Regions from separate parts of the Xenorhabdus budapestensis genome, predicted to be linked through region 3. Evidence: predicted binding sites of a transcription regulator. Region 3 holds the regulator's gene; each other region holds the start of a gene.
The links. Region 3 encodes PurR, which represses purine synthesis genes. Its sites were predicted from a motif close to CANGCAAACGTTTGCNTG; they were not measured.
Positions count from the first base shown of each region.

Region 1: the regulator PurR is predicted to act here: its motif matches at 1,896-1,913, upstream of HGO23_RS00880 (NCS2 family permease).
Region 2: the regulator PurR is predicted to act here: its motif matches at 3,155-3,172, upstream of purL (phosphoribosylformylglycinamidine synthase).
Region 4: the regulator PurR is predicted to act here: its motif matches at 4,420-4,437, upstream of cvpA (colicin V production protein).

Region 1 is NZ_CP072455.1:214,499-221,983, forward strand. Features, by position in the region: gene HGO23_RS00870 (MFS transporter) at 1-1,183, opposite strand, end outside; gene HGO23_RS00875 (TetR/AcrR family transcriptional regulator) at 1,291-1,842, shown strand; gene HGO23_RS00880 (NCS2 family permease) at 1,995-3,332, shown strand; gene HGO23_RS00885 (glycosyltransferase family 39 protein) at 3,421-4,896, opposite strand; gene yihI (Der GTPase-activating protein YihI) at 5,045-5,566, shown strand; gene hemN (oxygen-independent coproporphyrinogen III oxidase) at 5,740-7,113, shown strand; gene HGO23_RS20010 (hypothetical protein) at 7,086-7,223, opposite strand; gene HGO23_RS00905 (insulinase family protein) at 7,396-7,485, opposite strand, start outside.
Region 2 is NZ_CP072455.1:1,416,572-1,424,056, forward strand. Features, by position in the region: gene HGO23_RS06840 (IS110 family RNA-guided transposase) at 1-165, shown strand, start outside; gene HGO23_RS06845 (HD domain-containing protein) at 311-955, shown strand; gene tadA (tRNA adenosine(34) deaminase TadA) at 1,016-1,507, shown strand; gene mltF (membrane-bound lytic murein transglycosylase MltF) at 1,530-2,990, opposite strand; gene purL (phosphoribosylformylglycinamidine synthase) at 3,256-7,170, shown strand.
Region 3 is NZ_CP072455.1:2,006,958-2,014,442, reverse strand. Features, by position in the region: gene rnt (ribonuclease T) at 1-59, shown strand, start outside; gene HGO23_RS09160 (Grx4 family monothiol glutaredoxin) at 234-575, opposite strand; gene sodB (superoxide dismutase [Fe]) at 901-1,479, shown strand; gene purR (HTH-type transcriptional repressor PurR) at 2,005-3,030, shown strand; gene punR (DNA-binding transcriptional activator PunR) at 3,034-3,942, opposite strand; gene punC (purine nucleoside transporter PunC) at 4,066-5,244, shown strand; gene cfa (cyclopropane fatty acyl phospholipid synthase) at 5,564-6,715, shown strand; gene HGO23_RS09130 (riboflavin synthase subunit alpha) at 6,814-7,455, opposite strand.
Region 4 is NZ_CP072455.1:1,581,845-1,589,329, reverse strand. Features, by position in the region: gene HGO23_RS07560 (glutathione binding-like protein) at 1-587, shown strand, start outside; gene HGO23_RS07555 (TIGR01777 family oxidoreductase) at 785-1,699, shown strand; gene HGO23_RS07550 (UbiX family flavin prenyltransferase) at 1,696-2,280, opposite strand; gene purF (amidophosphoribosyltransferase) at 2,328-3,845, opposite strand; gene cvpA (colicin V production protein) at 3,878-4,366, opposite strand; gene dedD (cell division protein DedD) at 4,560-5,267, opposite strand; gene folC (bifunctional tetrahydrofolate synthase/dihydrofolate synthase) at 5,274-6,554, opposite strand; gene accD (acetyl-CoA carboxylase, carboxyltransferase subunit beta) at 6,547-7,485, opposite strand, start outside.

The DNA of each region.
Region 1 (7,485 bases), 1.8 Mb from region 3:
TTTCCTCAATTGAAGCGGCTGTACCTGCATTGTGCTCAGGAGCATTGAACATGATGGATGTAGAAGCTGCTGTCATAGCGGCACCGATGCCAAACCCAATCATGGCAAACGCAGTTATTTGCACTAACACGCCGGATTGGAAGCCGATGAGATAGCCAAAAATACCAAGTCCGGCAAAGATGAGTGAGATCCACATAATTCTTGCTGCGCCAAATTTGGGGATGGCAATACCAGCCAAAGGCCCGGCAGCAAAAGAAGCTAAGGGAATAGGTAGGATAAACAATCCTGCTTGTAAAGGTGATAAGCCTACCACCAGTTGAAGCCGTTGACTGATTACAAGCTCCACTCCCACGAGGGCTGCTGTGGTAACAAAAGCCGTTGCGACTCCGGTGGCGAAACCGTAAGAACGTAATAGATTAAAGTCGATAATTGGTACGGATGAACGGCGTTGCCGACGAACGAACATAACTATGAAAACAATTCCGATGACGCTGGCTATCATGGCAGTTTCCAGTGATGGTGCTTGTTTACTAATTTCTTTGATAGCCAAGGTAATGCCAATCAGTCCAATCATGATTTGGATAGAAGCAAGTAGGTCAAATGAGCGGCTCGGATTACTTTGACTTTTGTTAATGGTGGTCAGAGCAAAGATAAATGCGATGATGACGATAGGAACGTTGATCAGGAAGACAGAACCCCACCAGTAATATTCGAGCAGTATCCCACCGATAACGGGGCCAAGCGCAGCTCCTCCCGAAGCAACGGCTGACCAGATGCCGATGGCAAGAGCACGTTCATTCGGATCTTCAAAAGCCTGACGGACTATTGCCAGCGTTGCGGGCATCATCATTGCTGCACCAATGGCAAGTACCACTCGTGCACTGATCAATGTACCGGGATTGGGAGCAAACGCGGCGATAAGTGATGCCATGCCGAACACAACCAGCCCGGAAGTAAACAGTTTCTTGGCTCCAAAGCGGTCACTTAACGCTCCTGTACCGGGAAGCAGGCCAGCAATGGTCAATGAATAGGCGTTCATGATCCACAGTTTTTCGGTGGAAGAAGCGCGCAGGTCATGTGTCAGGCGAGGCAAGGCTGTATAGAGAACAGTCATGTCGATAACGATTAGAAAAAGCGCGCTGGAAATGACAGCCAGCATGAGCCAGCGAATATTCGATTTCATGCGAGAACTCATCAATGTGGTTGAAGGATTTTGTGCTGTTCAAGCCTTGACGGCACAGAGTCCTAACATTATAAATACATACGTATTGAATTAAAAGGGGGGCTCTGATGGGACGACGTAGAACAATTGACCGGGAAGTTTTGCTGGATGCAGCGGAACGAATCGTGACAACACATGGCGCTGCGGCTCTGACTATTGATGCAGTGGCAAAATCGGTGGGGATCACTAAGGGTGGAGTTCAGTACAGTTTCAATACGAAGGACGCATTTATTGATGCGATGTTTGAACGTTGGGAACTGAGTTACCAAGAGCATTTTCGCACAATAGCCGGAGAAGATCCTGATCCGTTGACAGCGGTACGTGCGCATGTTGAGGCCAGCCAGCACTCTGATGAAGTGTCATCTGCAAAAGCAGCAGGTTTACTGGCTGCTTTACTTCAAACACCTGAACATCTTGAGTCAAGCCGTGCTTGGTATAGTCAGCGCATAGCGGATCTGGATACAACGACGGAAGAAGGGCGTCGGGCGCGCTTAGCTTTTCTGGCCACAGAAGGGGCATTTGTCCTACGTTTCTTTGGGTTAATGGAGATTGGTAAGGATGAATGGACGGATATTTTCACCGATATTCTTGACATGATGCCATCCAAAAATAACGCATAAAACAGAGTCAATTTAATGAGGCTCGTTTATTATATAACTTATTGATTATACTAATAGCAATCGTTTTCTTTTTGGGCCTTGAGGGATAACGATTTGTTCGGATTTCCTGTAGGATAGGGCGAAAACTTCATCTTTTGGGGAATAAAATATTAATGAGCACACTCAATTCTGGCTCTGTAAATCGTCAGGGTTTACTTCAGCGCGTGTTTAAATTAGAGGAACATGGCACGACAATTCGTACCGAAATGATCGCTGGGCTTACAACCTTTCTAACCATGGTTTATATCGTCTTTGTGAATCCACAAATTTTGTCTGTTGCAGGAATGGATATCAAAGCCGTATTTGTTACTACCTGCTTCATCGCTGCATTTGGCAGTATTATGATGGGAATAACGGCAAATTTACCGATTGCTGTTGCTCCCGCGATGGGACTGAATGCTTTTTTTGCTTTTGTCGTAGTCGGTGCTATGGGTATTTCATGGCAGGTTGCAATGGGGGCGATTTTTTGGGGTGCAGTAGGATTGTTTATCCTGACTGTTTTCCGTATCCGTTACTGGATGATAGCTAATATCCCTGTGAGTTTGCGCGTCGGTATTACCAGCGGTATCGGGCTTTTTATTGCCATGATGGGGTTGAAAAATGCCGACATTATCGTATCGAATCCAGATACGATCGTCTCCATCGGCAATTTTGCTTCCCACAATGTACTGTTGGGTACATTGGGCTTTTTTATCATTGCCATTTTAGCAGCACGTAATTTTCATGCAGCGGTATTGCTTTCCATCGTAATAACGACGGGGATCGGGTTTATGATGGGGTATGTGGAATATCAGGGTATTTTTGATCTGCCACCCAGTGTAATGAGTGTTGTTGGTAATGTTGATGTGAAAGGAGCTCTGGATATCGCGTTAGTAGGGGTTATTTTTTCTTTTATGCTGGTAAACCTGTTTGATTCGTCCGGTACGTTGATTGGTGTAACCGATAAAGCCGGTATTGCTGACAATAATGGTAAATTCCCGCGGATGAATCAGGCTCTGTATGTTGATAGTATCAGCTCAGTGGCTGGCTCTTATATCGGAACTTCTTCGGTAACCGCTTATATAGAGAGTTCTTCTGGTGTTTCTGTTGGTGGGCGTACCGGATTAACTGCCGTTGTTGTCGGTATTTTATTCCTGTTGGTGATGTTTATTTCTCCATTGGCTAGTATGGTTCCTGCTTATGCCACAGCAGGTGCGCTGGTTTATGTGGGGGTTCTAATGACATCCAGCCTGACACGGGTGAAATGGAATGATCTGACTGAATCCGTCCCGGCATTTATTACCGCTGTTATGATGCCATTCAGCTTTTCTATTACCGAAGGTATCGCATTGGGATTTATTGCTTATTGCGCTATGAAACTGGGAACAGGGAAATGGCGTGAAATTGGCTCTTGCGTTATTGTCGTTACTTTACTGTTTATATTGAAAATGGTGTTTGTGGATGTCCATTAAACACAATGCTGTCTAATCTGATGTTGTGTTGAGAAGAAAAAGCCTGACGGTATACTCACTTTCAGGCTTTTTTGCGGTAACTAGAAGATTATTGAAGATGTTGACTGTTTTTGGGAGCAACAAAGCCGATGCAGACGATCTCAGCTTCCGAACTTGGCTGAGCTTGAAACGTAAATTCTTCTTTGTGGCTGATCGTTAATTCAGGCCAGGTTATCAGTGTTTGTTGAAAGGTCTCCTGTGAACAATCTGTTCCCCTTTCTCCTACTAGCAAAGCACCATATTTCACAATATCGTTCTCTTTAATGTGGCGGTTGTATATATTGGGCGGTGCACCATTGTCTATTTCCCACGGCTGTATGGTTTGAGGGCGATAATGACTGTAAAACGTCAGCCATTGATGCAGATATTCTCCTCCAACGTAATGCAGTGGTGTTGAATACAATTCATTCCAGCGCTGATCAAGTTGGCTGGTAAAGGTTTTTATCCCTTCAAACTTTTCGCCAGCTCCCCGAACATTTGCCAGCATGACACTGGTATAGCCAATAAGAACCAGCACACCAAACAAGGCCAACCCTCGTAATATTCCCAGTAAGGATTTATGGGGAGGTACAATTATCGAACCTACCAGTAGTGCAGGTGCTACCGCCATGAATGGCTGGAGCCATTCGGTCATCCGTCCACCCTGATTAAAAGAGAACCAGGCATAGATAATCAACAGGGGTAACAGAATAACGATATTAACCAGCCTGTTGGATTGTTGTTTTGGCCAGCCAATTTTTCCGCCTGACAGATAAGTAATCACTCCCACGATGATGAGGGGATAGAACACCGAAAGTACCGCGCGTGTAGTATGCAGATTAAATCTATGCTCGATTTGGGAGTCTACCCATTTAAATGCAGAAAAATCGTTATGTATCAGCCACCAGACGTTGGGTAATATCAGTATAAGCCACAATACAATGGCGAGATAAAAGAGTGGTTCCCGATATTGGCACCGTACTTTGGGAGTAAACAGGGAGAGCAAAAAGACTGAACCAACGATTGCAAGTGAAGAATATTTGCCCATTGTCGCCAGCCCTGCCGCTAATGCGAATGCCAGCCACCATTTCGGATGGTCATCAATGGCTTTCAGGAAGAACAACAATGACCACGGCCACAACATCACCAACAGGTAATTATCGTTATAAGGAATGATATCGAAATTGATGATACCAGACAGATTGAGTGTCAGCATGGCAAGCCAGGCTAACTCAACTTTACCTGTTAACCGGAAGGCCAGACGCCAGACGCCAAGCATGCCTATGGCAATGGCAACAAAATGGGTGAAATACCAGTAAAAGCTGAGAGAAATATGACTAATATAGATCGCTGGTAACATCACAGTGCCTACCAGCCACGGATTTTTCGGGGATCCCCATTCTCCATTTATGCCCCAGTTTAAGGCTTCTACAGCATCATACGGAACAGTCGGATCCAGTGAATAACTTGCTACTATCCATAAGACAGCATAACCAATGCACCAAAGATACAGAGGTATGCGATAAGAAGTATCGAAGAAACGCATAGAGAATTGATGCTCGTAATACTTAAGTTAAGGTAATCTGAAATATTAGCCGAACTCGAAAGAATAAGTAAATGACGTTGGATGTTATAAGTGGATTCTGTTAGATTCCGCCGAAAATATTTTGATAACACGAGTTGAGTCACAAGCTATGAGTCAATTAAACAAAAAATCCCCTGTAAAAACGTCAGCGGGTAAGCAAAAAAGAAAAAGTCGTGAAGAGTTGAACTCTGAAGGACGTGAGCGTAAACGCCAGAAAAGACAGCGTGGTAATCCAGCTGGTAGCCGTCACCAGGATAATAGTAGTCAGAAAAAACAGTCTGGCACAAAGCAGGAACGAGATCCTCGTATCGGTAGTAAAGCGCCGATTCCTTTGATCATCGGCGAAAAAATAGCAGTAAAAAAACCAGTAGCAGAGAAGCCTAAAGCAACGCCAAAACCTCGTTTATCAGCGCAGGAAGAACTGAAAATGCTGGAAAATGATGAGCGTCTGGATAGCTTGCTGATACGCCTTGAGCAGGATGAAAAACTCTCTCAGGAAGAGAATGCTTATGTCGATAGTATGCTTGATCGTATTGATGCTCTGATGGAACAGTTGGGTATTGAGCCGGAAGGTGGTGATAGTGAAGAAGAAGAGCAGGAAGATATCATGCAGCTGCTGAAAGGTAAGTAATTCCTGAGAAATAAGTCGTTCCGGTTATAAATTGTTGTGATCATAAAGGCAGGGCATCCCAGGATATACCCAATGATAAAGTGTATAACCATAGCATTTACATGGTATTTGCTATAGTAATTGGGTAAACTACAGTGGCTATTTGATGGGCTAAAACAGCGGAAGGAATAAGCATGTCAGAGCAAGCCATTGTCTGGGATCTGCCTTTGATCCCAAAATACAATTATTCAGGGCCTCGTTACACTTCATACCCAACAGCATTGGAGTTTAACCAACAGTACGATAATACTGCATTTGCACAGGCCGCCGTGCGTTATCCTGATCGCTCTCTTTCCCTCTATATCCATATCCCATTCTGTCACAAACTTTGTTATTTCTGTGGCTGCAATAAGCTGGTTACTCGTCAGAAACATAAAGCAGATGAGTATCTGCAAGCTCTGGAAAAGGAAATTACAGCGCGGGCAAAATTGTTTGCTCAGAGAAAAGTCAGCCAGATGCACTGGGGAGGAGGAACACCGACTTATCTGAACAAGGCACAGATCAGCCGATTGATGGCAATATTGCGTAGTCACTTCCACTTTCTGCCTGATGCAGAACTTTCCATTGAAATTGATCCACGTGAAATTGAACTGGATATGATTGACCATCTGCGCCATGAAGGTTTTAACCGCCTGAGTATGGGGGTGCAGGATTTCAATAAGGAAGTTCAGCGTCTGGTTAATCGGGAACAGAATGAAGATCTTATTTTCGAACTGGTTAACCGTGCCCGGGAAACTGGTTTTGCCTCCATCAGTATCGATTTAATTTATGGTTTGCCGAAACAGACTGCAGAAAGCTTCGCTTTCACCCTGCAACGAGTGTTGGTGCTATCTCCTGATCGTCTGAGTGTATTCAATTATGCTCACATGCCGAATTTGTTTGCGGCACAACGTAAAATTAAGGAGAGTGATTTACCGAGTGCGGCACAGAAACTGGATATTTTGCAGCAAACTATTACTATTCTGGCAGATAATGGCTATCAGTTTATTGGTATGGATCACTTTGCCCGCCCTGATGATGAACTGGCTATTGCCCAGCGGGAAGGGGGACTACATCGTAATTTTCAGGGATATACCACACAAGGAGAGTGTGACTTATTGGGCGTCGGTGTTTCTGCTATCAGTATGCTGGGTGACAGTTATGCACAGAACCAGAAAGATCTTAAAACCTACTATGCAGCAGTAGAGGTGCAGGAGCATGCGTTGTGGCGTGGTTTGAATCTGACGCAAGATGATTGTATCCGCCGTGATGTGATTAAGGCGTTGATTTGTAATTTCAGGCTGAATTTTGCTGATATTGAACAGTGCTACGCAGTGAATTTCACGGATTATTTTGCTGAAGATCTGCAATTATTAGTGCCGCTGGCGGAAGATGGGCTGGTCAAGGTCACTGAAACACAGATTCAGGTATCACCGAAAGGACGTTTATTAATCCGAAATATTTGCATGTGTTTTGACAGCTATCTGCGTAATCAGATGCGTCAGAGACAGTTTTCGCGAGTGATATGAATATCTAATACCTTATACTGAGCCTGTTCAGGACAGTATCTCTGGGATCCCTGATTTCTTTCCAATTCTTTGCTAATAGTTGAGGGATTTCGATTCAGTAACGCGGCAATAGCACACGGTGAAAATCCTGCTTTTTTAAGCTGAAAATTTTGTTTCGGTCAGTTGTGTATAGAACATAGGGCATTTTCCTTTGGCGAGGAAGGTGCCTACTGTAGCAACTGACCGATTTTCTGAGAAATTGCACTTATTAGGCGAATCCGCCTGCTATATGATTAGTGGAAATTACTGACCTTCAGCTTTTTTGGTTTCAACCACTTTAGATTCATCTGGCAATGGCCCCGGTCTCATAATCTGATTAAAGCTATTCCTGAG
Region 2 (7,485 bases), 590 kb from region 3:
GTTAGATTTAATCCCGTTCTCTGCGCTTTCTACAAGAGATTGATCGAAGCAGGTAAGCCAAATAAAGTCGCCATCGTTGCCTGTATGCGTAAATTACTGGTCATTCTCAATGCAATGATAAAAACAAATACACCGCGGGATGAATCATTCCACGGTTTAACGTGAAAGACAGTTGCTCATTATGCGCTATGGCCTATATGCAATCGATCAGTTATGTTAGGAAAAGATCTCTTAATTATCAAACTTCATTTTGTTCTGATCGTTTTTTGTTAAAATGCTCTTTCCATTCATTTATTCAGAGATTTTAGCAATGTTATCTTTTTCACCGTTTGACGATTTAGCCCAACGGATTTTACCTGTCGCGATAGAAGGTGATGATGGTGCCCATGATATTGCTCATTTGTATCGGGTTTGGAAAAACGCTAAAAAAATTTGTGAAGCAGAATGCGGGAATTTGCAGTTAGTTTTTGCTGCGGTTTTATTACATGATTGCGTTAATGTTGAGAAAAACGATCCGAACCGACATTTAGCCTCTCGCATGGCCGCAGATAAAGCAGCCTTAATATTAAAAGATCTCGGATGGAGTGAAGAAGATATTGCTGCTGTTTGCCATGCCATTGAAGCGCATAGCTTCTCTGCTGGATTAATACCAACAACACTGGAAGCCCAAATTGTACAGGATGCTGATCGGCTGGATTCTATAGGAATGATGGGAGTTGCTCGCTGTTTTTATACAGCAGGGCGTATGCGTTCAGGGTTGTATGAAACTTATGATCCTTTGGCAAAGCAGCGTGAATATAATGATCGCGCTTATGCTGTTGATCATTTTTATACTAAATTATTTAAAATAGAAGCTGGTTTTCAGACGGCTACAGGCAAGCAAATGGCTTATGAAAGAACAAAACGCATGGAACAATTCCTGAACGATTTCTTTGACGAAATTCAGGCTGAATAAACCAACATTAATAATGAATAGGTATAATTAACAGGATTTATATTAGCAAGAGAACATGTAGTGGCAGAAATATATAGTGATGAATATTGGATGCGTCGGGCCATGGATTTGGCAATGCAGGCACAGGTACAAGGTGAGATCCCTGTAGGTGCGCTGTTGGTGGCGGATAATAAAATTATTGCAGAAGGCTATAACCTTCCGATTACAGGCCATGATCCGACAGCTCACGCAGAAATTGTTGCATTACGGCGTGGAGGGGCTCAATTAAAAAATTACCGTCTGTTGAACACAACACTATATGTTACTTTGGAACCGTGTGTTATGTGTGCGGGAGCGATGATCCACAGCCGGATACAGCGGTTAGTTTATGGTGCAAGTGATATGAAAACCGGTGCGGCAGGGTCATTAATTGATATTTTGCGTCATCCCGGTATGAATCACCAGATTGAGATTACTGGCGGAGTATTGGGACAAGAATGCTCCACTATGTTGAGTGCATTTTTCAAGCAACGTAGGGAGCAACATAAAGAATTAAAAAAGTTGAAAAAATAACAGCAGAAAGCATCATAAAGAGTTACAAAGCATTCTCATTTGTATTATCAGGGTTGCTGACGGTGGGTTTCTCAGTGGGCATATTAGGCTTTTCTGCCTTGTTGCGGTTGTTTTGTGCTCTCAGATACCCTTCTAAGCTTTGGTAATAACGACGAATATTTTCGACGTAGCGATAAGCCTCATAACCGCGTGCATAACCATATGTGGTATTGGCATAGTATTTTTTCTTACTTAATAGAGGAATGCGTGATTTAACGTCCATCCAGCGGTCAGGGTCACCTTTTTGCATGGTTGTTAATTTTCGAGCGTCAAGAATATGTCCATACCCCATATTATAAGCGGCTAATGCGAACCAAATTCTCTCATCTTCGGGAATAGTATCCGGCAAACGAGCCATCAGGTAATGCAGATAAGCCATTCCCCCTTTCACACTCTCGTCCGGATCAAGACGGTCTTTGACTCCCGCCCATTCTGCTGTTGGGCGGGTCAGCATCATCATGCCACGAACGCCTGTGGGAGAAGTTGCTTGTGGATCCCAATGTGATTCCTGCCATGCGATAGCTGCAACTAATTGCCAGTCGAGAGAATCCGAGTATTTCGCAAAAATAGGCTGATATGTTGGCAATAAGTTATTAATTGCACGAATGAATGAGATAGTGTCAAAGTAATCGAACGAGCCAATATGGCTGAAATATTTTTCTTCTAGTCGTGGCGTTATATGGTTTTCAGTCAGCATGTTGAAAAAATCCAGCATTGCTGAGTAGAGGCTATAGTCATCATTACGCTTCAAATACCAGGTTAATGGCTTATCTTCACTGACATCAAAAGCGATAGCCAGATTGGGATGGATACGCTGTTGCAAAGCAAGGCTGATTGAATCGCTGATCGTATAGTCAACTTTTCCTTCAGATACTTGTTCAAGCAAGTGCTGGGTATTGTGATGTGACGATTCTTCCCAGGTTAAATCAGGATAAGATTTTTCTTTCCACTGTTTTAGTTCACTGACATGGGCAGAGCCGGCGGTGACAACCAGTGAGCCTTTTAAATCAGTAAAAGAACGTGGGCGCGCTGTACCTTTGCGATAAACCAATTGTTGGGATACTGAATAATAGGCTGGGCCAGTCCGTGTTTGGTCGAGTCTTTCTCTGTTATAGATAAGACCGGCGGCTAAAAAATCGGCTTTATCAGTATTTAAGTCATCAAAAAGCTGGCTAATATTAGAACGAAACTTAATACTCAGTTTGACACCCAGATAGTCAGCAAATCGTTTGGCTAAGTCATAATCAAATCCTACTGGTTCATTTTTATCATTAAGTGAAATCAGAGGAGAACTGATGGTGCTCACCCGAAGTTCTCCCCGTGCCAAGATCCTGTTTATCTGCTCCTGCTGTTTATTAGGCCAACTAATGTTGAGACCAATGATTGTGGCAGAGAGGAGCGTGATAATGACGATGACAAAATAATTTATCTTGATATTGCTCAAACAGTTATCTCTCGTCAGTACGGTTAGGCTCCGTATGAAATGTCAGATAATAGCATGGTTAAATTTCCAGTAATCGGGAATTTTGCGCAACAAAATTGAGATCTGCAACCCTATTGAACCAATTTTAAAAATTCATTGAATGTGTTGTTAGATTAATTAACGCTCACGCAAACGGTTTCGTCAGAGAAGACATTCCTCTATAATGTCGGCGTTTCCCCTAAGGCATCAGTCAGGCTTTGCTTCTAAGATGAGAGAACCTATTACTATGGAAATTCTGCGTGGCTCGCCCGCTTTATCAGCGTTTCGTATTACTAAGCTCCTTTCCCAGTGTCAAGCTCAGCAGCTTCCTGTGGCAGCAATTTATGCAGAATATGTGCACTTTGCAGAAATAAATTCACCTCTTACAGTAGAAGAAAAGGAAAAATTAAGCAGACTACTAAAATATGGCCCTTCTTTAGCTGAACATGAACCTAAAGGTCAACTGTTTTTAGTCACTCCCCGGCCAGGGACAATATCGCCATGGTCATCAAAAGCGACAGAGATAATTCACAATTGCGGACTGAAACAGATTGTCCGTTTGGAAAGAGGGATTGCCTACTATATCCAATGTGATGTTACCCAGAATAACATCCACGGAAAGGCAATGGATGACAAACAGCGGCAGGCGCTGTCTGCATTATTGCACGATCGTATGATGGAAAGTGTGTTTACCCAGTTTGAACAGGCTGAGGCACTGTTTTCTCACCAGACGCCTGCGCCATTGAAGCAAATTGATATTTTGCAATCAGGGCGGACTGCATTGGAATCTGCCAATGTTGAGTTGGGATTAGCGCTGGCAGCGGATGAAATTGATTATCTGTTACAAGCTTTCCAGAAATTAGGACGTAATCCGACGGATGTTGAACTCTACATGTTCGCACAGGCGAATTCTGAACATTGTCGCCACAAAATTTTCAATGCAGATTGGGTGATTGATGGGCAGGAACAACCAAAGTCTCTGTTTAAAATGATTAAAAATACCTTTGAACAGACGCCGGATCATGTTTTCTCTGCTTATAAAGACAACGCCGCGGTAATGGAAGGTTCTCAGGTAGGGCGATTTTTCCCTGATCCTGAAAAGGGAATATATGGTTATCACCAGGAACCTGCCCATATTTTGATGAAAGTCGAAACACATAACCATCCGACAGCAATTTCTCCCTGGCCGGGAGCGGCGACAGGATCTGGCGGGGAAATCCGTGATGAAGGAGCAACTGGACGGGGAGCAAAACCTAAGGCCGGGTTGATTGGTTTTTCCGTCTCGAACCTGAAAATCCCCGGATTTGAACAACCGTGGGAAGAAGAGTTTGGTAAGCCTGAACGGATTGTCAGCGCACTGGATATCATGTTAGAAGGCCCTTTGGGCGGAGCGGCATTCAATAATGAATTTGGCCGCCCGGCATTGTTGGGGTATTTCAGAACATATGAAGAGAAAGTGGAATCCCATAACGGCGCAGAATTACGTGGCTACCATAAACCGATCATGCTGGCCGGGGGAATCGGAAATATTCGTGAAGAGCATATCCAGAAAGGGGAGATCCCTGTCGGAGCCAAATTGATTGTACTGGGTGGCCCAAGCATGAATATTGGTCTGGGTGGTGGAGCCGCTTCTTCAATGACATCGGGCCAATCTGATGCGGAGCTGGATTTTGCCTCTGTACAGCGCGATAACGCAGAAATGGAACGTCGTTGTCAGGAAGTTATCGACAGTTGTTGGCAGCTTGGCCGCAAGAACCCTATTTTGTTTATCCATGATGTTGGTGCGGGTGGCTTATCAAATGCGATGCCTGAATTAGTCAGTGATGGAGGACGAGGAGGCCGTTTTGAGCTGCGCAATATCCTCAATGATGAACCGGGTATGACTCCATTGCAGGTGTGGTGCAATGAATCTCAGGAGCGTTACGTATTAGCTGTCGCACCAGAACAGCTTACCCTGTTCGAGGATATTTGTCGGCGTGAGCGTGCTCCGTACGCAGTAATCGGTGAAGCGACGGAAGAACGTCACCTGCTATTGAACGACAATCATTTTGATAACCAGCCAATTGATATACCGTTGGATGTTCTGCTCGGCAACACACCAAAAATGCTGAAAAATGTAAATTCACTAAAAGCACAGGGTAAAGGGCTGGAGCGCGCAAGTATTGATTTGGCCGAAGCGGTAAAACGCGTTCTGCATTTACCCGCAGTGGCAGAGAAAACATTCTTGATTACCATAGGCGATCGTTCAATAACAGGCATGGTAGCGAGAGACCAGATGGTTGGGCCATGGCAGATCCCTGTTGCAGATTGCGCAGTCACAACAGCCAGTCTGGATAGCTATTATGGTGAAGCTATGTCGATGGGAGAACGTGCTCCTGTTGCTCTGTTGGACTTTGCTGCATCAGCACGTATGGCTGTCGGGGAAGCGTTGACTAATATTGCATCGGCTTATGTACAGGATTTGAAGCGGGTAAAACTGTCAGCGAACTGGATGTCAGCATCAGGTCATGCCGGAGAAGATGCCGGATTGTATGCGGCGGTGAAGGCGATAGGTGAGGAATTATGTCCTGCGTTGGGCCTGACTATACCTGTCGGTAAAGATTCCATGTCGATGAAAACTTGCTGGATTCAGGATGGTGAAGAGCGTGCAATGACAGCTCCGCTTTCATTAGTTATCAGTGCGTTTGCACGGGTGGAGGATGTTCGTTGTACTGTCACGCCAGAATTGTCTACCGATGATGATAATGCATTACTGCTGATTGATCTGGGACAGGGACAAAATGCACTGGGAGGGACGGCATTGGCTCAGGTTTATCGCCAGCTTGGTGATAAAACTGCAGATGTTCGCAGTACGGAACAACTTGCTAACTTCTTTAAGGCGATCCAACAGTTGATTGCAGAACAAAAACTGCTGGCTTATCACGACCGTTCTGATGGTGGTCTGCTGGTGACATTGGCAGAGATGGCATTTGCGGGACACTGTAGTCTGCATGCCGATATCAGCGCATTTGATGAAGATATCCTGGGGGCACTGTTTAGTGAAGAATTAGGGGCGGTGATTCAGGTTCGTGAAACAGACAGACAGCAGATTGAAGAGCTGTTAGCTGATTATGGCCTGAGTGAATGCTTACACTATTTAGGTAAGGCTAAGGCGGGAGATGATTTTGTGATCTCCAGCAACAATATGGAAGTTTATCGTCAAAATCGTAGTACATTGCGTTTATGGTGGGCAGAAACAACCTGGCAGATGCAACGTCTGCGTGATAATCCTGAATGCGCTGATCAAGAACATCAGGCAAAACAGAATGTGAGCGATCCCGGCCTGAATGTGAAATTATCCTTTGACCTGGCAGAGGACATTGCGGCTTGTTACATATCGAAACAAGTACGTCCGCGAGTTGCTGTATTGCGTGAACAGGGAGTTAACTCCCATGTTGAAATGGCGGCAGCATTCCATCGTGCAGGTTTTGAAGCCGTGGATGTCCATATGAGTGATTTGTTGAGTGGACGTATCACTCTGGCACAGTTCCAGACATTGGTAGCCTGTGGTGGCTTTTCATATGGGGATGTCCTTGGTGCAGGTGAAGGTTGGGCAAAATCCATTCTGTTTAATTCACGGGTACGTGACGATTTTGCGAACTTCTTTGCAAGACCGGATACGTTATCTCTTGGTGTATGTAATGGCTGCCAGATGATTTCTAACCTGCATGAGCTGATCCCAGGCACCGAACATTGGCCTCGTTTTGTACGTAACCGTTCAGAACGTTATGAAGCTCGTTTCAGTCTGGTTGAAGTTGTGGATAGCCCTTCATTATTCTTGCAGGGCATGGCCGGTTCCCGTTTGCCAATTGCGGTTGCCCATGGTGAAGGTCAGGTAGAGTTCAGAAACAGCCTGAGTTTGGCTGAATTGAAAAAACACCAGCAGGTTGCAATGCAATTTGTGGATAACTATGGTCAGGCGACAGAAAATTATCCTGCAAACCCCAATGGTTCCGCTGAAGGGATCACTTCTGTCACCAGCTTTGATGGTCGGGTTACTGTGATGATGCCACATCCTGAAAGGGTATTCCGTACTGTCAGTAACTCCTGGCATCCCAAAGAGTGGGGAGAAGATAGCCCGTGGATGCGTATTTTCCGCAATGCACGTAAACAGTTAGGTTAATATAAAGTACCTATTTCTCTATAAGGCTCGGCATATTTGTCAGAGCCTTTATTTTTTCGTTTCCTTATCACAGATAATATTTTTCTCTACATATGGTTTTTATATCTTATTAATTTACTGTGGTATTTTATTTTTCTGGTAGATTCTCATGATAAAGGAAATGTTTTTAAATGTTTCTTTTTGGTTAATGATTATGAACTTGTGAGTTAATGAAATTAATTGTTTTAAAAGAGTGTCTCTAAATTACGACAATGGTATGTTATGATGTCTCAAAAAGGAGACATTTAATTAATTGATTTAATTCAATAAATATAT
Region 3 (7,485 bases):
GCTGGAAACGGCTTGGTGGTTGGCCGTTGGCTGTGCCAGATCCAGATAATGAAACCTAATAAACTAAGAGCCTAATGAGATAGGTTCTTAGTTTATAACTATATAACGATTATCACCCCATACCTGTTGCCACAACCTAACATTGCCATAAAATGTTACCGTCAATAAATATGACTATTAATGCTAATTGTGTATGGGGCTTTGTTGATTCAGAACTTCACTGAGACAACGAATTACTTACTGTCTTCCTGCTCACGGTATTTGTCCGCAGTCTCTTTGACCAGAACCTGTAATTCACCGCGTTGATACATTTCAATCAGAATGTCACATCCCCCAATTAACTCACCTTCAACCCAAAGCTGAGGGAATGTTGGCCAGTTTGCATATTTAGGCAATTCTGCGCGGATATCAGGGTTTTGCAGAATATCTACATAGGCAAAACGTTCACCACAAGCAGACAAAGCCTGAACTGCCTGAGCAGAAAAACCACAGTTTGGCAGTTTTGGCGAACCTTTCATATACAGCAAGATTGGGTTTTCTTGAATCTGGCATTCGATTTTCTCAATTGTCGTCATTCTTACTTCCTTAAACGGCAGGCGCTGTTTATCAGCATCAAAAAAGATTGATTCAGAATACCACTTTCTGATGCGAGTTTGCTACCGTGAACGTGCTCCTGAAAATTTTTTATTCTGAACATTAAAATCAGCAAAATTGAATGCTTCTACGTCAAATCGCCACTGAATAGTATCATTTTCCCTGTTATTTAGCAGAAAAATTGTTAAGATAATTACCAAACAAAATAGCAACATGACAATAAGCTAAAATTTGCTCTATCCATGATTAATATACTATAAATCATGGCTTATAAAGCCAAAAACCCGATATTAAAAGGAGTATGCAATGTCTTTTGAATTACCAGCATTACCTTATGCTAAAGATGCCTTAGAACCCCACATCTCAGCAGAGACTCTGGAATATCATTACGGCAAACACCACAACGCTTATGTTGTAAACCTAAATAATCTGATTAAAGATACCGAATTTGCCGGAAAATCACTGGAAGAAATTATCAAAATCTCTGAAGGCGGCATCTTTAATAACGCAGCACAAGTCTGGAACCACACCTTCTACTGGCATAGCCTGTCACCAAATGGTGGAGGTGAACCAACTGGTAAAGTTGCAGAAGCTATCAATAATTCTTTCGGTTCTTTTGCTGAATTTAAACAGCAGTTTACTGATGCAGCACTGAAAAACTTCGGTTCTGGCTGGACATGGCTGGTTAAGAAAACCGACGGCAGTCTGGCTATCGTCAATACTTCCAATGCAGCAACTCCATTGACTGGTGAAAACAAGCCAGTTCTGACTGTTGACGTTTGGGAACACGCCTATTACATCGATTACCGCAATGCACGTCCTCAATATCTGGAGCATTTCTGGGCTCTGGTTAACTGGAAATTTGTGGAAGAAAATCTGGCTTAATTAACCAGCCAGTTAAAATGACAAGGGTAAGTTTTTCCGATTCAACGCACTTCATTTTATTTATAAGTGCCCTTTGAATAGTGAAAAACTTACCTTTAAAGTAAGGCAGATAGCATTTCACCTTGATATTGTTTCTCGACCTTGGCTAGATCAGGCAAAGACTCGCCAGAAAAACAATCACGATTAACGCACTACAGGCAGTCAATAATCCCAATTTCAGATCTGTATCCATAAACCATCCTCACCATGAAAATTAAGACTCAGGCTCAGCGACACCATAAATTTTGACTGGTTATTTACCTCAGAGGTTAAAAAACCATACTGTGGTATTTAATGCATATACTTTATAGCATTGATTACTACTTTCACTTTTGCGCTAGATCAGACAAAATTCAGGGTTTATCGCTAAATTATTGTCAGTTATCTTCCTATATATAAATATAACACTGGCAAATGATTAACAAAGATCTATATCCAGATGAAGGGTATACAAATTTAGACCTAAGGTCAGGAGTCCTTTTTATCATGGCAACGATTAAAGATGTGGCCAAACGCGCTGGTGTTTCAACCACAACCGTATCCCATGTTATCAATAAAACCCGTTTCGTCGCCGAAGATACAAAGACCACAGTATGGGCTGCCATTAAGGAACTGAATTATTCCCCCAGTGCTGTTGCCCGTAGCTTAAAGGTTAATCACACCAAATCTATCGGACTACTGGCAACATCAAGTGAAGCGCCTTATTTTGCTGAAATCATTGAGTCTGTCGAAAATAGTTGTTATAGCAAAGGCTATACTTTGATTTTATGTAATTCCCATAACAATCTCGACAAACAAAAAGCTTATCTCTCTATGCTGGCGCAAAAACGCGTAGATGGTTTACTGGTTATGTGTTCTGAATATCCTCAACAACTGTTGGGAATGCTGGAAGACTATCGCAACATTCCCATGGTAGTCATGGATTGGGGAGAGTCCAGAGGAGATTTCACTGATGCAATTATCGATAATGCCTTCCATGGTGGTTATTTGGCCGGCCGATATCTTATTGAACGTGGTCACCGTGATATTGCTGCTATTCCCGGATCATTGGCCAGAAATACTGGAGGCGGACGTCATCAAGGTTTCCTCAAGGCACTAAAAGAAGCAAATATCACTATTCGGGAAGAATGGATTGTTCAGGGGGATTTTGAGCCCGAATCCGGATATCAGGCGATGTATAAAATCTTAAGCCAAAAACACCGCCCTACGGCCGTATTTTGTGGAGGAGATGTGATGGCAATGGGGGCGATCTGTGCTGCTGACGAGATGGGGTTACGCGTTCCACAAGATATTTCTGTCATTGGTTATGACAATATTCGCAATGCCCGTTATTTCACACCAGCGCTGACAACGATTCATCAACCTAAAGAGCGTCTAGGACAGATGGCTTTTTCCACGTTACTTGATAGGATCATTAATAAACGTCAAGATGCACAAACTATCGAAGTCCATCCGCGTCTTGTTGAGCGTCGCTCTGTTGCAGATGGCCCTTTCATTGATTATCGTCGTTAACGATTAATCCTCTTGTAGCCATTCAGTATTGAGTGTTGCACTATCTCCAAGATAATCAAGCAACCAGCTTAATGCAGGTGAATGGCTTTTTTGCGACCACGTCAGGCAACATGGGCTATCAGGTAATGGTTGCTCAAGTTCAAGCAAACTGAGTTTTCCTTGACGAATAAGCGGCAAAGCACGATGTTTGGGCACCATTCCCACACACAGCCCCTCCATCAGGCAAGCCAACCCGGCATTCCAATCAGGGACAACTAACCGCCGTTGATTATCCAAAGTCCATGTATTACGCTTGGGTAAATTACGTGAAGTATCTTCAAGGCACAAGCTAGGGTAAGCCCTCAATTGATCATCATTTAATCTTTCTATTATAACGGTCAACTCATGCCCAGGACTGGCAACACATAGCCACGGCATGAACCCCATGTCCCTGAAACTATATCGCTCCCCGACTGGAGAGGCGCGTGTGGCACCAATAGCAACATCAACGCGCCCATCTACCAGCGCATCCCATACCCCATTAAAAACTTCAGGGTAAATAAATAACTCAATATCCGGAAAATGGCGGTAAAAATCCAGAATAAGCTGGCGTGTCCGTTCTGGTTTCACCACTTGATCAACAGCAATACTAAGCTGCCCACGCCAACCGTTAGCCACCTGCTGACATTGATGACGAGTATGATGCATTTTTTTGATAACAGAACGCGCTTCCTTTACAAAGATAGCCCCTGCCTCGGTTAATTCCACATCGCGATGACGACGTTCAAATAGGGGAACTGCCAACCATTCTTCAAGTTGTTTTATTGTATAACTAATGGCAGAAGGTACGCGGTGAAGCTCTGACGCAGCCGCACTGAAACTTCCTGTTCTGGCCACAGCATCAACAACTTCCAAAGAATATTCAGACCACATATTTCTTCCTTTTAATTTTTTTCACAGCATTATGCAAATAATACCGTTTCACAAGTAAAAATTACGCCATATAAAATAAACCGTATATTTTCTTATCAATTATCACATCAATTTATTGACACAATGACAACAAATAAAAATTCCATGCCATTTATGTTTTATCTCGCTGGCCTAAGTATGCTTGGCTACTTAGCCATTGATATGTATCTACCCGCTTTTGATGCTATGGCGAAAGACTTAGGTGCATCAGAAGGGGCTATTAGTGCAAGCCTCAGCGTTTTTCTTGCTGGTTTTGCTGTTGCCCAGCTTTTATGGGGACAACTGTCTGATCGCCTAGGAAGAAAACCTGTTCTGCTTATCGGCTTGTCTCTGTTTTGTCTTAGCTGTTTAGGAATGCTTTGGATAACAGATGCAACTCAATTACTTATTCTGCGATTTATTCAGGCTGTGGGTGTCTGTTCTGCTGCTGTTTCCTGGCAAGCTTTAGTCGTTGATAGATATAACGCTGAACGCACAAAACGCGTTTTTGCCATGATTATGCCGCTGGTTGCACTTTCCCCTGCCCTTGCCCCTTTACTCGGTGCATGGTTATTGTCACATACAGGTTGGAGAACTATTTTTCTTGTTTTAATGGCTGTAACACTAGTTTTGCTTGTACCAACATTTTTACTGGCTAGTAAACGTGCACCTATTGACACCAATATCAATGAAAATAAAATTTCTTTCTTCACCTTATTGAAGTCTTCAACTTTCAGCGGAAATGTGTTGATTTATGCTTCCTGTAGTGCTGGTTTTTTTGCCTGGCTAACGGGTTCACCAACGATTTTGATCAATATGGGTTATGATGCCACAGATATTGGCTTAAGCTATATTCCACAAACTTTGGCATTTATGCTCGGTGGGTATGGTTGCCGTCTTTTATTGGAAAAAATCAAAAGTGAAACCATATTTCCAATTTTGCTGGTAGGTTATGCTGTAAGCATGGCACTCATCTATTTAATTGCCCTAATTTATCCTTCTTTCATGCTTATTCTTGTTCCTTTCTGTTTTATGGCCGTCATGAATGGTGCTTCTTACCCTATTGCTGTAGCAAATGCACTTTCTGTTTATCCCAAAGACGGTGGTAAAGCGGCTGCATTACAAAATGCTTTACAATTGGGTCTTTGCTTTATTGCCAGCATGCTTGTTGCTATGTTCATGAAAGACCCTCTTCTGTCTACCACAACAGTGATGGTTTCTACTATTATCCCAATGATAATAGGCTATTCTTTACAAAAGAAAGAAGTAAACAATGGTCATTAGTTATAAATTAAAAAATTACTCCCAAAGATAATAACTAAGAATATTATCATCTAAAGGCCATACCATAATATGGCCTTTAGATTATTGTTTAAATATTATTTCACTCATATACTCATACAGATTCATTATTCTAAAAAACTCGGAATTTGAGGTTTCTAAGGGCAATGAAGCTCTCTTTCATTTCAGGATGAATCGGCATTCTGTGCCTTTGAAACATTTTCTGCTTAATTTCAAGTCAATCCATTTTTGTTTTAGGATAATAAACAATCTATCACAAAGATATACCTCAAAATTCCATCAAACAAATGTTGGAGAGTCTATGAGTTCATCTTTCGTTGAAGGAAAAAAAACAATTACTGACCAGTGGCATAGGATCGCCAATGACTTGCTTCAAGAAGCTGGTGTTGAAATCAACGGTAAACGTCCTTTTGATATACAAGTCAAAAACCCTGATTTTTATAAAAGAGTGTTAAAACAAGGCTCTTTGGGATTAGGTGAAAGTTATATGGATGGTTGGTGGGATTGTGAACGTTTGGACATTTTCTTTTATAAAATTTTAAGAGTGGGTCTGGAACACAGAATCCCTAAAAATATCAAAGACATTCTGAAGATTATTACCTCCCGCGTATTTAATTTACAATCTACCAAGCGAGCTTGGATTGTGGGTAAAGAGCATTATGATTTAGGTAATGACCTATTCACGTTCATGCTTGATCCCTATATGCAATATTCCTGTGGTTACTGGAAAGATGCAAATACTCTGGAAGAAGCTCAATCTAATAAACTCCGGTTAATTTGCGAAAAACTACAGTTATCACCGGGCATGACTCTTTTGGATATCGGATGTGGATGGGGTGGGCTGGCCGCCTATGCTGCCAAACACTATGATGCCTCCGTCACTGGCGTTACCATTTCGGTAGAGCAACAGAAATACGCTCAAGACCGCTGTAAGGATCTGGATGTTAAAATTATCCTTGAAGATTATCGTAACCTGAATCTCCAGTTTGACAGAATTGTTTCCGTTGGCATGTTTGAACACGTTGGTCATAAAAATTACGCCAATTATTTCGATATAGTCCGTAAAAACCTGAAACCTGATGGGTTGTTCTTACTTCATACTATTGGTTCCAATCGAGATAAAGTAAGTGTCGATACATGGATCAGTAAATATATTTTCCCTAATGGCTACTTACCATCAATTGCAAGGATCGCCAAAGCCAGCACAGGAAAGTTCGTTATGGAAGATTGGCATAACTTTGGGGCTGATTATGATCGTACCCTGATGGCATGGTATGAGCGTTTTATCGCAAACTGGAGTAAGATAGAAAATAACTACAGCCCTCGTTTCAAACGGATGTTCAGCTATTATCTGAATGCCTGCGCTGGCGCATTCCGTGCCAGAGATATTCAACTATGGCAAGTCATGTTCAGCCCGCATGGAATTGAAAATGGACTGAGAGTTCCTCGATGATATTGTTTACAACAGCTTTCTAAGGCTGCTGAAAAGCTACAGTGAACATCTCTGTAGCTTTTTTCATTAATATTTTTTATTAATATAAGTAACGTTAACTACTCTTCCAATTGGGATAATACTCTTTCCTGTTCTTTTTGCGCCATGAACCGTTCAACAGTATCTACAATTGCTTGTGTTTGCGGGTCAATTTCAATATTTACTTTTTGATCAATGCGTTTTTTGCCCAGTGTCGTACGTTCCAACGTTTCAGGAATCAAATGAACACAGAAACGATTATTCACGACATCTCCAATCGTTAGGCTGATCCCATCAATACCAATAAAACCTTTATGCAGGATATATTTCATTAACTGCTTATCATAAATACGGAACCATATTTCATGGTTATTTTCCGCAGTAAAAATTTTAGCAATTTCAGCCGTTGTAATGACATGACCGGACATCAAATGCCCACCAATTTCATCACCAAATTTTGCAGCCCTTTCCAAATTAACTAAATCGCCAATCTTAAGCTCGCCGAGATTAGTCAAGCGCAGTGTCTCTTTCATCAAATCGAAACTAATCAAATCGCCATCTATTTTAGTGACAGTCAAACAACAGCCATTATGGGAAACGGAAGCCCCCGTTTCAATTTCAGATAATAATTCAGCCGGAAATTTAACTACATGAGTCCGAAAGTGTATTTTTTCTTCAATAGCAACTATAGGCGCTTTTACCTGGACGATGCCTGTAAACATGGGAAACCTCTTTTATCGTTTTGCATGATA
Region 4 (7,485 bases), 430 kb from region 3:
CTAACGGCTATAAAATTTCACTGTTCCTTGAAGAAACCGGTCTCCCTTATACCATTCATCCAATCAATATCGGTACTGATGAACAATTTACCCCGGAATTTTTAGCCATCTCACCCAATAACAAGATCCCCGCAATTGTCGATCATGAGCCTGCTGATGGAGGGGAACCCATATCTATCTTCGAATCAGGCGCTATCTTGCTCTATCTGGCAGGAAAAACCGGGAAATTTCTGAGCCAGAATGAACGGGAACGCATTCAACAGCAACAATGGCTATTCTGGCAAGTGGCGGGATTCGGCCCGATGCTTGGACAAAACCACCATTTCAATCGTTATGCCCCAGAAGTCGTACCCTATGCGATAAACCGCTATGTGACAGAAACTCAGCGTTTATACAAGGTACTGAATACCCAATTGGAAAAAACACCGTATCTTGGCGGCAATGAATACAGTATTGCTGATATTGCCACCTATCCGTGGGCGCTGTGTTATGAATATCAAAAAATTAATTTGCAGGATTACCCTGCTGTTGAAAAATGGCTCGAAAACATCAGTCAACGGCCAGCAACAAAGGCAGCATACAAATAATGATGGAAGCTCGTTTAGCAACGAAACTTTTCACTAAAACTTGATATTGATAACAGATAACAGCATATTTCGCTGCTGTATAAGCCATCCCTTGCTATAGTCAATCAATGATTATACCGATGGATTTCAAGTTGCAGCCAACAGAGCTGTAACTTGAAAGACGAGAGTATATCCACTTTTGGTTACAGGGGGTGGTTATGCATATTTTAGTTACGGGAGGAACCGGGCTGATAGGTCGCAAGCTAATCTATCAATTGCTTTCACTCTCCCACTCCATTACCATTTTGAGCCGTTCTCCACAAAAGGTTTACTCTTTATTCAGCGATAAGGTGGAATGCTGGACGACATTGAATGAACAGAGCAATCTGGACGATTTTGATGCAGTTATCAACCTTGCTGGTGAACCTATCGCTGATAAGCGCTGGACACCAGAACAAAAAAATAAACTTTGCCAAAGCCGTTGGCAATTAACTGAAAAACTAAGCGCTTTAATTAAGGCTGGTGAGTCCCCTCCTGCTGTTTTTATTTCCGGTTCAGCCGTTGGGTATTATGGTGATCAGGGGCAAGCCGTTATCTCAGAAAATGATCCTCCCCATGATGAATTCTCTCACCAGCTCTGTGAACGCTGGGAAAAGCTGGCATTACAAGCTAAAAGTGAAAAGACCCGTATATGCCTGTTACGGACAGGTATCGTTTTAGCCAGTAATGGGGGAGCACTGAAAAAAATGCTGCCTCTATTCCGTTTGGGACTTGGAGGAGCAATAGGAAGTGGCAAACAATATATACCGTGGATCCATATTGATGATATGGTCAACGGCATCTATTACTTGCTGGTTTCTCCAGAACTGGATGGCCCTTTCAATATAACTGCGCCCTATCCTGTTCATAATGATCAGTTCAGTGCGATATTGGCAAGAATCCTGCATCGCCCCGCTTTTATCCGTATACCTGCTTTTGTATTAAGAATCGCAATGGGAGAAGCAGCAGCACTGATTTTAGGGGGGCAACAAGCTGTACCCAAACGGTTAGAAGAAGCTGGATTCAGCTTCCGCTATTTTGAATTAGAAGAAGCCTTAAAGAGTTTATTAAAGGAAAATGCTAACCAGCATTAAATATCAGTGAGTTTCGTCCCCTGCCAACGATTGAATAAATCCTCTGGCAGTTCAATATCAAACTGATCAAGTACCCGGTTAACTGTCTGGTCAATGATATCCTGAATACACTCAGGGCGGTGATAAAACGCAGGAACTGGCGGCATTATCACTGCCCCTATTTCAGCAGCCTGAGTCATTAACCTTAAGTGCCCCAAATGCAATGGTGTTTCTCTGACTCCCAACACTAATTTGCGCCCTTCTTTCAAGACAACATCTGCGGCACGGGTGATTAGGCCATCCGTGTAACTATGCACAATACCCGACAATGTTTTAATAGAACAAGGTAAGATCACCATTCCTGCTGTCTTAAATGATCCTGAAGAGATAGAGGCAGCGATATCACGGTTATCGTGCACAACATCGGCAAGAGCCTGAACTTCCCGCAAGGTATAGTCAGTCTCCAATGCCAATGTCTGTCGGGCTGATTGGCTGATCACTAAATGTGTTTCAATATCTTCTACAGGCTGTAAGACTTGCAGTAATCGGATACCATAAATCGCACCACTTGCTCCTGTCAGCCCGACGATCAGTTTTTTCATGTGTCCTCTGAGATACTAGAAATAACTCAATGATAATAGGAATATAATTATCCTTCATTATATATTTCTAAACTCTCAATTTCGCTCTGCCCGCGTAATTTCATGGCATCATCCTTACGCAGATTTTCCAGATAATCGAGATAAATCTGGTCAATATCTTTTGTGACATAGATACCATCAAAAACTGAACCTTCAAATCTTTCAATATCCGGATTTTCTTCACGCACCGCAGCGATCAGATCAGTGAGATCTTGGTATATCAACGCATCAGCACCAATGAGCTGGCGAATTTCTTTGATTTCCCTGCCGTGAGCAATTAATTCATTAGCATTTGGCATGTCGATCCCATACACATTCGGGAAACGAACTTCAGGCGCTGCCGAAGCAAAATAGACTTTCTTAGCGCCAGCTTCACGCGCCAATTCCACAATTTGTTCTGAAGTCGTGCCACGTACAATGGAATCATCCACCAGCAGTACATTTTTACCCCGGAATTCCGCACGATTGGCATTCAGTTTACGCCGAACTGATTTCCGACGCTCCTGCTGACCGGGCATAATAAAAGTGCGTCCGACATAACGGTTTTTAACAAATCCCTGACGGTAAGGTTTATCCAGAATATGGGCAATCTCCAGTGCCACGTCACAAGACGTTTCAGGAACAGGGATCACAACATCTATCTGTAAGTCTTCCCATTCACGGGCAATTTTTTCACCCAGTTTCCTACCCATGCGCAACCGTGCATTATAGACAGAAATTTTGTCAATAAAGGAGTCAGGACGGGCAAGATAAACAAATTCGAACAGGCAAGGTGTTAATGAAGGATGATCTGCACACTGGCGAGTAAATAATTGCCCCTGCTCAGTGATATAAATTGCTTCGCCAGAAGCGACATCCCGCAGGAACTCAAACCCTAAGGTATCGAGTGCCACACTTTCTGATGCCACCATATATTCACTGCGCCCATCTGCCAGTGTACGTTTCCCCAATACCAAAGGCCGGATACCGTTCGGATCGCGGAAAGCCACCAGACCATGCCCAATAATCATAGCAACACAGGCATAAGCACCACGAATTTTTCGGTGCATTGCCGCTACTGCTGCGAAAATATTATCTGGCTCTAATGGGAAATGCGGGAATTTGGTTAATTCATTAGCAAAAACATTCAACAGGATTTCAGAATCAGAAGTGGTATTAACATGGCGGCGGGCATTTTCAAACAGGATTTTTTTCAATTCATGGGAGTTTGTCAGATTGCCATTGTGTGCCAATGTGATACCAAAAGGAGAATTCACATAGAAGGGCTGTGCTTCTGAAGCACTGGAACTACCCGCTGTTGGGTAACGGACATGCCCTATTCCGATTGTCCCCTGTAAACGTAACATGTGTCGTGTTTCAAACACATCTTTAACCAAACCATTGGCCTTACGTAAACGGAACTGATTGTTACCATCAATAGTCGCAATACCTGCTGCATCTTGTCCACGGTGCTGAAGCACCGTTAATGCATCATAAATCGACTGGTTAACCGATGTAAAACCAACGATACCAACAATACCGCACATGTAGTCTTTCCTCATCAGTCAGGCGGAGAGGATTATTTCTCCGGTAGGAAACTCGACGCATTTTGCAGGTAGTCAAAAAACCACCTGATAATTTGACTGAACTGCGGGATCAGTTGTGACTGTTGCCAGTCTGCACTTTTGGGAAGTGGTGTAAAAGAATCCGCAATAAATAGAATGGCAGAAACAATTAACACGCCACGCAATGCCCCAAAACAGATCCCCAGAACCCGATCTGTACCTGATAAGCCTGTTCGCTGAACAAGTGAACCAATGACATAGTTTACTACTGCGCCAACGATCAGTGTTGCAATGAATAAGATAGCAATCGCTACTCCATTACGCACCAACTCATCTTCAAGGCGAGTAAAATAAACCGCCAGATAAGTATAAAAGTGGCTTGCAACAAAGAAAGCACATCCCCAAGTAATCAGAGAAAGCGCTTCACGAACAAAACCGCGAATCAAGCTAACCAGTGCAGAGAAACCAATAATGGCAATAATTGTATAATCAATCCAGACCATATTTTAATCCAAAATAGGCTCCCGACACTCAGGTCGGGCGCATTCTAACAGAAAACGAAAACGTTTGCGTAGCAGATTTATCACTGTACCAAAAATAATTAAAGAACCTATCAACCTAACCTTTATCGACTCTATAATAAGGCTTTTGATCTTTCACGGGAGATTCCAGCTCCGCATGAAAGATCAATTTTTGTTATGGCTTGTAATTTTTGATTTGCCCCTGCAAACCCGTTGACTCTTTCAATTCAGGCAAAACAAATGCCAAAGCCTGCCTTGAGGCATTAGGCCCGACATAAATCCGGGTCAATTGCCCCTGTACCGGAGAAGAAGGGATAGTATAAACCTGATGTCCCGATAGACGCAGCCTGGTCACTATCTCATTTACCTTATCTGCATTTTTTAACGCACCAAGCTGGACAACATATGCTACTGCTTGTGGCGCCTGCTCTACAGGTTGAGGTTTCGCTTCTGGCCGACTTGCTGGACGGCTTTCAGACTTAATCTGTGGCCTGGCTTCTGGTTTAGTTTCCACTTTCTGCATAGAGGAAGATTCAGGTCTTGCCTGCTTGGGATCTTTAGTGATTGTAACAGGAGGAGGAACCCGCGGCGCAGATTCAGACGATGACGAATCAGACAGCATGTCTGTTCCTGACTGTTGTTCCTGAGTTTGTGTCTGCATCGCCTCAGCCGCGCCTTCTGGTGGTGTAGATGGCATACTTTGAGTCAGTGGCGGAATAGAATCAATATTCTCTTCATCACCAGGCTTAGGCACTAATGGAATAGAAGCGAATTTTTCTTCATTGTATTTCTTATCGCCGTCAAACAGCATCGGCAACACGATGACACTCAGTGCCACAAGAACGATGGTTCCGACTAAACGATTTTGAAACTTACTTGCCACGTCCCTTCACTCCTCCAATGATTCCATAACATGGGCGACAGTATGGAAAGAGCCACAAACCACAATGATATCTTGTTCTGATGTGTCTTCCATGGCCTGATGCCATGCCTGTTCCACTTCCGTGAATGTCCGGGATTCAGGGAGATGTTCAGCCAGCACCTCTGCTTCTGCACCTCGGAGTTCATGTAATGATGCACAATACCATTCGTCAATTTGCCGGGAAAGACAGGCAAGCGTCCCCGCAATGTCTTTGTCTTGCAGCATACCGACAACACCCCGTATTTTGCTGTCTGGTGAACGGGGCAATTCAGCCAGTTTTTGTACCAGATAACCAGCCGCATGAGGATTGTGTGCCACATCCAGAATAACCAGTGGGTTTTCTCTGATGATTTGGAAACGTCCCGCCAACTGAGCACATTTTAAACCTTCATGCAGTGCGCGTTCATCAATAGCCTGACTGATTTTATCATTCTGCTGCAACAAGCAGTGGATCACTCCCATTGCCGTTGCTGCATTAGCCAATGGCAGATTAGGAATAGGCAACGAGTTAAACTGCCGGGTCGCTGTTCGCCAGTGCCAGCCGCCTTCGTCTTGTAAAAAATCCCAATCGGCACCACGACAGAACAAATTCGCGCCCAGTTCATTGGCCACTTCCGCAATGGAGTGAGGCATATCAGGTTCACCGACGACAGCAAAGTGATCACGGCGGAAAATACCAGCTTTCTCTCGCCCGATATGTTCGCGATCTGCTCCGAGCCAGTCCGTATGATCCAGCGCAATACTGGTGATTGCCGCAACATCAGCATCCACAATATTAGTCGCATCCAAACGGCCGCCTAAGCCTACTTCGAGGATCACAACATCCAGATCAGCTTCTTTGAAAAGCTGCAATGCTGCTAATGTACCGTATTCAAAATAGGTTAAGGAAATATCACCACGCTGAGATTCAATATCCGCAAAGACACGGCAAAAATCCTGCTCTGTCGGTTCATTACCCTGAATACGTACCCGTTCGGTATAGCGCACCAAATGCGGTGAGCTATACACCCCCACTTTCAGACCAGCAGCCAGAAAAATGGATTCAAGAGTATGACAGGTTGTGCCTTTACCATTAGTGCCGGATACCGTAATGACTTTAGGGGCCGGATGTAATAGATCTAGCTGCCTGGCGAGTGTACCCACACGTTCAAGCCCCATATCGATAGCTTTCGAGTGCAGATTTTCAAGATAGGAAAGCCACGTCATCAGCGACGACATGGCTTGAGGAGTTTGTAAGGTATCAGACATCTTCTTTATTAGGATTGATGTTTGTGTCAACTTCAACGTCAGCAGGTTCGGCAACAATTTCTGTCACCTCTGTCTTCGTACCGGGTTGTGGCTGATGCGTTAGCATGGCAAGCAGGCTGGCGATTTTTTCCCTTATTTCCGGGCGACGCACAATCATATCAATTGTTCCTTTTTCCAGCAGGAATTCACTACGCTGGAAACCTGCCGGCAATTTTTCACGGACAGTTTGTTCAATAACCCGTGGGCCTGCAAAACCAATCAGTGCTTTAGGCTCTGCAATATTGATATCACCCAGCATCCCCATACTGGCGGTCACACCACCCATTGTTGGGTTAGTCAGAACACAGATATAAGGCAAACCCCGATCCTGCATTTTCGCCAACGCAGCACTGGTTTTTGCCATCTGCATCAGCGACATCAGCGCTTCCTGCATACGTGCCCCACCACTGGAAGCAAAGCAGACGAATGGGCAGTTATCTTCCAGAGCCTGTTCAACAGCGCGAACAAAACGTGCTCCTACAACCGAGCCCATTGAGCCACCCATGAAGTTAAACTCAAATGCACCAGCCACTACTGGCATATCGTGTAATGTACCTTTCATCACGATCAGGGCATCTTTTTCCTGGGTTTGCTTCTGAGCCGCAGCCAAACGATCTTTATATTTTTTAATGTCGCGGAATTTCAGGATATCTTTAGGCTCCAGTTCACTGCCTAACTCTGTCGTGCTTTCTTCATCCAGAAATGCCTGCAAACGCTGACGGGCAGAAATTCGCATATGATGGTCACATTTCGGACACACTTCGAGATTACGCTCTAACTCAGCGCGGTAAAGTACCTGACTGCAACTGTCGCATTTTGTCCAAACTCCTTCAGGAATACTTGCCTTGCGAGTTTGCATTATTTTGCTTTTATTTAGAATCTTTTCAATCCA